Methylicorpusculum oleiharenae: one gene and its partners. The protein of the gene in region 3 interacts with the protein of the main gene of each other region in a pairwise test. Links are inferred from orthologs where the notes say so. Each region holds a gene or a part of one and is shown on either strand. Other genes may lie near its edges.

Region 1 (3,157 bases), 410 kb from region 3 along the record:
CAATATCATTGCCCGTGCGGACTCAGTGACCCAGAAGAGCAATCGTTGCAGGCTTTGGCGGTCAGTGCTTGCGAGGCGCTCGGAGTTGAAGGTTGGGGCAGGGTCGACGTATTTATCGATCAGGACGGTCATAACCAATTGATTGAGGTCAATACCGTACCGGGTATGACCGATCACAGCTTGGTACCTATGGCGGCAAAACAGGCCGGGATAAGTTTCACTGAGTTAGTTTGGCGAATTCTTGAAACCAGCTTTTAACTGAGGTGATATGCAGATCACCAAGTTTGTGTGCATAGGGTTGTTATTGATAGGGCTAATATGGACTTTTTGGGACAAAGCAAAAACCTACCAGTCGGATGCGGTACCTATCAGGTATGTAAGAATTGAAGGTGTTTTTCAATACATCAGTAAAGAGGAACTTAAGCAGACCGTTAAGCCTTTGGTGACGACCGGCATCTTTAGTGCCGATATGCTGGCAATACAGCAGGCTATGATGAAGTTGCCGTGGATTGCTAATGTCAGGGTTAAGAGGGTATGGCCGGATGCGATTGATATTAAGGTCTACGAAAAAATGGCAGTCGCCCGATGGGGTGAAAATGGTCTGCTATCTATACGGGGAGAAATATTTAGACCGTCGAATACGGTACAGTTTGAAAATCTTCCCAAATTGCATGGCCCCGAAGGCCAAGCTGCCAAACTTCTTGAAATCATGAGAGGTTTGAGAACAACCCTGGCGGATCATTCATTTGGATTGGCAGAGTTTATTGTTAACGAACGGCGGGCCTGGAAGATCGTGTTAACGAATGGTATGGAAATACAACTAGGCGGAAAAGAACAACTGAGAACTTTTCAGCGGTTTTTAAAGACCTTGAGTTTATTAAATCAAGATCAAATAGAGTCAATTGCAAAAGTCGATTTAAGGTATCCGAACGGCTATGCAGTTACATGGAAACCCGGCGTTCCGGAAATAGACTGGAAGAAGATTGCTGAAGGACAACAGCAGCCTTAACAGCTACAGATTATGGTGTTCTAAGAGTAAATAAAATGGCAAAAAAAACAGATAGGAATTTAATAGTTGGACTGGATATTGGAACATCAAAAGTTGCAGCCATCGTCGGTGAACATACCGGGAATGGCGAAATTGAAGTTATAGGTATCGGTTGCACACCTTCTCGCGGCTTAAAAAAGGGGGTTGTGGTTAACCTTGAGTCTACTGTGCAGTCAATTCGTCGAGCGATCGAGGAAGCCGAACTGATGGCGGGATGCGAAATCACCTCGGTATTTGCGGGTATAGCCGGAAGTCACATAAAAAGCCTCAATTCCCACGGGATTGTCGCTATAAAAGAAAAAGAAGTGACTCAATATGACATTGACAGAGTGATTGATTCTGCTCGAGCAGTGGCAATCCCTGCTGATCAGAAAATTTTGCACATTCTGCCTCAGGAATTTGTGATTGATTTGCAGGATGGTATCAAAGAACCTATCGGGATGTCAGGCATTCGCTTGGAAGCCAAGGTTCACATGGTGACCGGAAGCGTCAGCGCGGCGCAAAACATTATCAAATGTATCCGCCGGTGTGGGCTGGAAGTAGACGATATCGTTCTGGAGCAGCTGGCATCGTGTAATTCCGTTCTGACCGATGATGAAAAAGATTTGGGCGTTTGTCTTATTGATATAGGCGGCGGGACCACAGACATTGCTGTTTTCTCCCACGGTGCGATCAAGCATACCGCTGTTATTCCGATTGCGGGTGATCAAGTCACCAATGATATAGCCGTAGCCTTAAGAACACCTACCCAAAATGCAGAACAAATCAAGCAGAAATATGCTTGTGCACTGACACAATTAGCCAATACTGATCAGTTGATTGAGGTGCCTAGTATTGGTGATAGAGCACCCAGAAAAATATCCGTGCAAAATCTGGCGGAAATCATTGAGCCTCGTTATGAAGAGTTGATGTTGTTGGTTCAAGCTGAGCTAAGGCGAAGCGGGTATGAAGAAATGATTGCCGCCGGTATTGTCATTACTGGCGGGAGCGCGAAAGTAACAGGGGTAATCGAATTAGCGGAAGAGATATTCCATATGCCGGTCCGGATGGGACTTCCTCAGCATGTTTCAGGGCTGACGGATGTTATCAGAAATCCGATCCATTCAACCGGTGTGGGTTTGTTGCTATATGGAAAAGAACACAGGGGTGGCTTTGACAGTTTTGATGCGGATAGCACCGGCGTGTTGGCCAAAATGAAAAAATGGTTTCAGGGTAATTTTTAAGAATTATTACGTTTGCAAGGGGAACAATTATGAAATATGAACTAATGGACATCGGTGCTGAAAATGCCGTAATAAAAGTCATCGGCGTCGGCGGCGGTGGCGGTAATGCAGTCAATCACATGGTGGAAAAACACATTGAAGGTGTGCAATTCATCTGTGCAAATACCGATGCCCAAGCACTAAGAAAAATGAATGTGGATACTATCATTCAATTGGGCGCGGAATTGACCAAAGGTTTGGGTGCGGGGACCAATCCTGATATCGGTAAACAAGCGGCGTTGGAAAACAGAGAGCGAATCAAGGAAGTCATTCAGGGTGCCGATATGGTTTTTTTAACCGCAGGCATGGGCGGCGGCACAGGTACTGGAGCCATTCCCACTATTGCTGAAATAGCCAGAGAATTAGGCATTCTTACCGTTGCAGTTGTGACCAAGCCTTTCCATTTCGAAGGCAAAAAGAAAATGGAAGTCGCCGAACAAGGTATCAAAGAACTTGAAAAATATGTCGATTCTTTGATCACGATTCCCAATCAAAAACTGTTGCCGGTTTTAGGCAGCAACATTTCATTGGTAAGCGCATTTAATGCGGCCAACAATGTGCTGCTGGATGCGGTGCAAGGCATTACCGAATTAATTACTCATCCCGGTATGATCAACGTCGATTTTGCTGACGTAAGAACCGTTATGTCGGGTATGGGTGCTGCGATTATGGGTACGGGATCGGCCTCAGGTGAGAACCGTGCTAGAGAAGCCGCTGAAAAAGCCATCGCCTGTCCTTTGCTGGAAGATATCAACTTGCAAGGTGCACGCGGAATTCTCGTCAACATTACCGCTGCGGATATGGGGATTGCCGAGTTTGATGAAGTAGGTAACATTGTTCACGAATT
Region 2 (3,035 bases), 410 kb from region 3 along the record:
TCGCCGATTGCGTCCAAAATTTTATGCTTTACAAACTCATCGGCGTAACGCAAACCGTCTTCGTTAAGGATTTTGTCATCATCGACAACAATGGCGTTATCCAGACTGCCGCCCAAAGCAAGGTTATTCTGCCTGAGCATATCAATATCTTTCATAAAGCCAAAGGTTCTAGCCCGACTCACTTCCTTAACAAAAGTTGTCGAGGAAAAATCCATCACAGCTGTCTTTAAGTGCTCAGCGAAAGCAGGATGTTCAAAATCGATTGTAAACGTGACTTTGAAGCCATTAAAAGGCTCAAATGCGGCCCATTTATCGCCATCCTCGACACGGATGCTGCGTTTTATCCGAAGATATTGTTTCGGAATGTCCTGCTCTTCTACACCGGCCGACTGTAATAAAAAAACAAAGGGCCCGGCACTGCCATCCATGATAGGCACCTCAGCGGCACTCAGATCAATAATAGCGTTATCGATCCCCAAACCTGCAAATGCGGAAAGCAAATGCTCGATAGTAGATATTTTTACACCATCTTGAATGAGAGTCGTTGAAAGGGTGGTTTCTCCAACATTTCCCGGTGACGCAATAATGGTGACGGGCTCGTCCAGATCAACACGACGAAACCTTATACCGGTATTGGGTTCTGCCGGACGCAAAGTCACATAAACCTTATCGCCGGTATGCAGCCCTACACCGGTGGCCCGAATCGTGTTTTTTAAAGTACGCTGTTTGATCATAGATTTCAATAATGCCTAATTTATTGGGGCAGGAAACTGTGGGAGTATATCATATTAGCCAGTCATTCAAACCATCAGACTACAAATGACTTTGATTTTTCGGGCGTTATCCAGCCAGAAAGCGCACATTAAATTTCGGCCATTCGCCAAGACACGTTATCCGCAAAAGAGGTGAAACAGGCGACTGGCAGAATTTTGCAGGCTTAATAATAAATTACCCATTAACTATCAGAATGAGGCCGGTAAATAAATGAATTCGATGTGCTCCATTATGGCTGAGCAGAAGTCCTTCCCCGGCCATCCCTGGCAGTGGAAATTAACTGACATCGATAATAAACAGGCTCGATTAATCCGCTTGACGTCTTAAAAACGCAGGGATGTCCAAATAGTCCATATCGATCTCTTTTTTAGGCTGAGCACCAAAACGCGTCTCACGAAGTTCAGCACGATTTTGTCTTATGACAGTGGGCTTATCCAGCTTTTCATAATTAATTTCGCCCGCCGTCACGGCTTTTACCGCCAACTTGATGTGTGGATGCGCTGCAACGGTTTGTCCGCCCATACCCGTTGCCACGACAGTCACCTTGATCTCGTCACCCAGAGAAGGATCGATGGCTGTTCCGATCTTAATGATGGCGTCTTCCGATCCGAATTCGTGAACAATGTTACCTACTTCATCAAACTCGGCAATCCCCATATCCGCAGCGGTAATGTTGACGAGAATTCCGCGTGCACCTTGCAAGTTGATATCTTCCAGCAAAGGACAGGCGATGGCTTTTTCAGCGGCTTCTCTAGCACGGTTCTCACCTGAGGCCGATCCCGTACCCATAATCGCAGCACCCATACCCGACATAACGGTTCTTACGTCAGCAAAATCGACGTTGATCATACCGGGATGAGTAATTAATTCGGTAATGCCTTGCACCGCATCCAGCAGCACATTGTTGGCCGCATTAAATGCGCTTACCAATGAAATGTTGCTGCCTAAAACCGGCAACAGTTTTTGATTGGGAATCGTGATCAAAGAATCGACATATTTTTCAAGTTCTTTGATACCTTGTTCGGCGACTTCCATTTTCTTTTTGCCTTCGAAATGGAAAGGCTTGGTCACAACTGCAACGGTAAGAATGCCTAATTCTCTGGCTATTTCAGCAATAGTGGGAATGGCTCCAGTACCTGTGCCGCCGCCCATGCCTGCGGTTAAAAAAACCATATCGGCACCCTGAATGACTTCCTTGATTCGCTCTCTGTTTTCCAACGCCGCTTGTTTACCGATATCAGGATTGGTCCCCGCACCCAAACCTTTGGTCAATTCCGCGCCCAATTGAATGATAGTATCCACATTCATTTTTCTTAGTGCTTGGGCATCGGTATTTGCACAGATGAATTGCACACCTTCAATGTGTTTTTCCACCATGTGATTGACTGCATTACCGCCACCGCCGCCGACGCCGATGACTTTTATTACGGCATTTTCAGCACCGATGTCCATTAGTTCATATTTCATAATTGTTCCCCTTGCAAACGTAATAATTCTTAAAAATTACCCTGAAACCATTTTTTCATTTTGGCCAACACGCCGGTGCTATCCGCATCAAAACTGTCAAAGCCACCCCTGTGTTCTTTTCCATATAGCAACAAACCCACACCGGTTGAATGGATCGGATTTCTGATAACATCCGTCAGCCCTGAAACATGCTGAGGAAGTCCCATCCGGACCGGCATATGGAATATCTCTTCCGCTAATTCGATTACCCCTGTTACTTTCGCGCTCCCGCCAGTAATGACAATACCGGCGGCAATCATTTCTTCATACCCGCTTCGCCTTAGCTCAGCTTGAACCAACAACATCAACTCTTCATAACGAGGCTCAATGATTTCCGCCAGATTTTGCACGGATATTTTTCTGGGTGCTCTATCACCAATACTAGGCACCTCAATCAACTGATCAGTATTGGCTAATTGTGTCAGTGCACAAGCATATTTCTGCTTGATTTGTTCTGCATTTTGGGTAGGTGTTCTTAAGGCTACGGCTATATCATTGGTGACTTGATCACCCGCAATCGGAATAACAGCGGTATGCTTGATCGCACCGTGGGAGAAAACAGCAATGTCTGTGGTCCCGCCGCCTATATCAATAAGACAAACGCCCAAATCTTTTTCATCATCGGTCAGAACGGAATTACACGATGCCAGCTGCTCCAGAACGATATCGTCTACTTCCAGCCCACACCGGCGGATACATTTGATAATGTTTTGCGCCGCGCTGACGCTTCCGGTCACCATGTGAACCTTGGCTTC
Region 3 (3,055 bases):
ATTCATGGTTCGACTCGATACTTATTTCGGGCGTTTCCTGGCTGAATAAGGGCACAGGTTCTCTGTTGCTCCATACAATCAGTAATTCACGGCTTTTGTTGAGTTGCGCCTTAGGGGTTGCAAAAATTTCTGCAAAAGGTTTATTGGGTTGATAATTGATTTCGTCAACTACAGCTACCGGATAGCCTTGAGGAAAAGCTCCGCCCAATCCTGACGTTATCAGTAAGTCGCCTTTTTTGATATCCGAATTGTTGGGTAAAAAAGGCAGTTTGATGCGGTTGATCTGACCGCTGCCCACAGCAATGGTTCGCAGGCCGTTCCGGTTGACTTGAACCGGTATGGCATGGCTAGGATCAGTGATAAGCATGACTTCAGAGCTAAAGGGTAAAGCCCGTATGATTTGTCCGACAACACCATAGGCATCAAGCACCGGTTGTTCCGGATGGACACCGAAGCGTGAGCCTTTATTAACCAGCACCACATGTTCGTAGGGTGCCAGATTGACCGAGAGCAGTTCGGCTACCAATACCTGTTCACCCAACTTGAAAGATTTTTCGAGTAAAGCGCGCAAACGGATATTTTCACGTTCCAGTGCGGCAAATTTCAATAGCTGAGTTTTATAAATCAACTCGTCCTGTTTGAGCTTTTCGTTCTCTTCTTTTAACTTGTGCATGTTCATCACGGTTTCAACTGTCGAAGAAACCAGATGGATAGGCGCGTCTACCAAATTGTGGATAGGGTACACTAGGACTGACAGAGCGGCACGAGCGCTCTCAAGCCGCGTTCCTCTGTGCTCTGTAATCAAGAGCGTCAAGGATAACAATACCGCGACCAGCAGGCGTGTGTTAAGCGATGGGCCGGTGGCAAATAGTGGGTTGATAGCGAAATGCCTCTGGGAGCAAAAACAGGACAACAAGCAAGACCTAGGTCCGCTTCAATTATTTTATAGAAAAACGTATAACAGAATTTTTATTTCAAAATCCGGCAACTAGATTTTTTCCGCTCTGCTATCTTCCGGAGCGAGGATAAAAGTAAGCCGGATTTTGATCAGTAACGCTGCTTTTATTTGATTGCCGGGATGCCGGTTATTCCAAAGAAAATGCCGACGCGCCTTTTTTATCGAGCATTTCCAGGACCATGCCGCCGCCCCTGGCCACGCAAGTTAGCGGATCGTCTGCGATATAGACCGGTAACCCTGTTTCTTCAGCAATCAATCTATCAATGTCTTTAAGTAAAGCGCCGCCGCCAGTGAGGACGATGCCGCGATTCGCGACATCCGCACCCAATTCAGGAGGGGTTTGTTCCAGCGCAACTTTGACCGATCCAACGATGCCCGCCAACGGATCTTGTAATGCCTCTAAAATTTCATTGCTGTTTAGTGAGAAACTTCTGGGTACGCCTTCTGCCAGGTTACGGCCTTTGACTTCGATTTCTTTCACTTCGCTGCCGGGGTAGGCTGCGCCGATTTCGTGCTTGATTCTTTCAGCTGTCGCTTCACCAATCAAGGTGCCGTAATTACGGCGAACATAATTTATGATGGCTTCATCGAACCGGTCTCCGCCAATCCGTACCGATGCCGAGTAAACAATGCCGTTCAATGAAATAACAGCCACTTCGGACGTGCCGCCACCAATGTCCAAGACCATGGAGCCTTGTGCTTCGTCTACCGGTAATCCTGCGCCCACTGCTGCCGACATCGGCTCTTCAATCAAATACACTTCGCGGGCTCCTGCCATAGAGGCTGACTCGCGAATGGCCCTACGTTCCACTTGAGTTGATCCGCAAGGTACACAGATCAAAATACGAGGGCTGGGTCTTAATAATTTGTTTTCATGCACTTTTTCTATGAAATAGCGCAGCATGCGTTCGGTCACGGCAAAGTCGGCAATGACGCCGTCTTTTAAAGGACGAATTGCGGTAATGTTGCCCGGTGTCCGGCCCAGCATCATTTTCGCTTCAGTACCTACGGCTGCAATGGTTTTATGGCCGCGAATCTTGTCTTCCTTGATAGCGACTACGGAGGGTTCGTTCAATACGATTCCTTTACCAGGGACGTATATCAATGTGTTTGCGGTGCCTAAATCAATCGATAGATCATTTGAGAACAGACCGCGAATTCTTTTGAACATCTTAACCGGTTTCCTTAGCGAGTAAATTGCATTACTTTATCAATCATGCGGGTATTTGAGCAAGATATAAAGTATCATATTGCTATTAAATGTTAATGGAGTAAGTAAAGTGTCGTTAACGGCTGATGATGTAAAAAAAATCGCGCATTTGGCGCGTTTGGGGATTAACCCTCAAGATGAAGGCAACTATGCCCAGGATCTATCCGGTATTCTGGATTTGATGGTGCAAATGGGTACGCTTGATACCTGTGAAGTACTCCCCATGGCGCACCCAATGGATCAATCACAACGTTTGCGACCTGATAAAGTGACCGAACAAAATCAACGGGAAAAGTTTCAGGCCATTGCGCCTCAGGTTGAGGAAGGTCTTTACCTGGTTCCCAAAGTCATTGAATAAGAGGATTAAAAGTGTTGTCCGAAGTAGTGCAGACGGGACTCTTTATATCCATTTCAAATACAATCTAACTTGCATTCAACGCGTAAGCTGTCTCTATCCTTATAGAAAGGATAATGAAACCTTTACGCTGAACAGTTACAAAATCAATCAAAAATAACCGAGATTATATTGACCATGCATAATAAAACCATCGCCGAACTGGCTAGAGGGTTACGCAGCGGCGAATTTTCGAGTGTCGAACTGACCCGGATTTTTCTTGACAGAATTACCCAACACCAAAATCTCAATGCGTTTGTCACGGTAACTCCGGATCAAGCTTTGGCTCAAGCGGAAGCGGCTGATAAAAGGTTGGCGGAAGGTTCCTCCGGTTTGCTGACAGGTATACCCATTGCGCAAAAAGACATATTTTGCACGGATGGGATTAAAACCAGTTGCGGTTCAAAAATGCTGGATAACTTTATTGCCCCCTATGATGCAACCGTCGTAACCAAATTCAATGATGCCGGGGCAGTGATGCTGGGCAAATTAA

What was found.
Region 1: the proteins of GO003_RS03235 (region 3) and ftsA interact in binary tests that used the Escherichia coli proteins (3 or more experiments, as listed by UniProt). The link is inferred for Methylicorpusculum oleiharenae from one-to-one orthologs.
Region 2: the proteins of GO003_RS03235 (region 3) and ftsZ interact in binary tests that used the Escherichia coli proteins (3 or more experiments, as listed by UniProt). The link is inferred for Methylicorpusculum oleiharenae from one-to-one orthologs.

Annotation. Positions count from the first base shown.
Region 1 is NZ_WUTY02000001.1:281,090-284,246, reverse strand. Bases 162-3,157 are described here. They hold ftsA (cell division protein FtsA), read left to right. Parts: upstream 162-1,044; coding sequence 1,045-2,271; downstream 2,272-3,157. Other genes in these bases: ftsZ (cell division protein FtsZ), read left to right, coding at 2,301-3,157; GO003_RS01360 (cell division protein FtsQ/DivIB), read left to right, coding at 269-1,009; GO003_RS01365 (D-alanine--D-alanine ligase), read left to right, coding at 162-258. Outside these bases: more of GO003_RS01365, read left to right, coding at 1-161. UniProt on the Escherichia coli protein: Essential cell division protein that assists in the assembly of the Z ring. May serve as the principal membrane anchor for the Z ring.
Region 2 is NZ_WUTY02000001.1:279,706-282,740, forward strand. What follows is about bases 162-3,035. They hold ftsZ (cell division protein FtsZ), read right to left. Parts: upstream 2,242-3,035; coding sequence 1,081-2,241; downstream 162-1,080. Other genes in these bases: lpxC (UDP-3-O-acyl-N-acetylglucosamine deacetylase), read right to left, coding at 162-734; ftsA (cell division protein FtsA), read right to left, coding at 2,271-3,035. Outside these bases: more of lpxC, read right to left, coding at 1-161. UniProt on the Escherichia coli protein: Essential cell division protein that forms a contractile ring structure (Z ring) at the future cell division site. The regulation of the ring assembly controls the timing and the location of cell division.
Region 3 is NZ_WUTY02000001.1:687,482-690,536, reverse strand. The notes cover bases 108-3,001. They hold GO003_RS03235 (rod shape-determining protein), read right to left. Parts: upstream 2,130-3,001; coding sequence 1,086-2,129; downstream 108-1,085. Other genes in these bases: gatA (Asp-tRNA(Asn)/Glu-tRNA(Gln) amidotransferase subunit GatA), read left to right, coding at 2,701-3,001; gatC (Asp-tRNA(Asn)/Glu-tRNA(Gln) amidotransferase subunit GatC), read left to right, coding at 2,239-2,526; mreC (rod shape-determining protein MreC), read right to left, coding at 108-913. Outside these bases: rod shape-determining protein MreD, read right to left, coding at 1-6; more of mreC, read right to left, coding at 1-107; more of gatA, read left to right, coding at 3,002-3,055. UniProt on the Escherichia coli protein: Forms membrane-associated dynamic filaments that are essential for cell shape determination. Acts by regulating cell wall synthesis and cell elongation, and thus cell shape.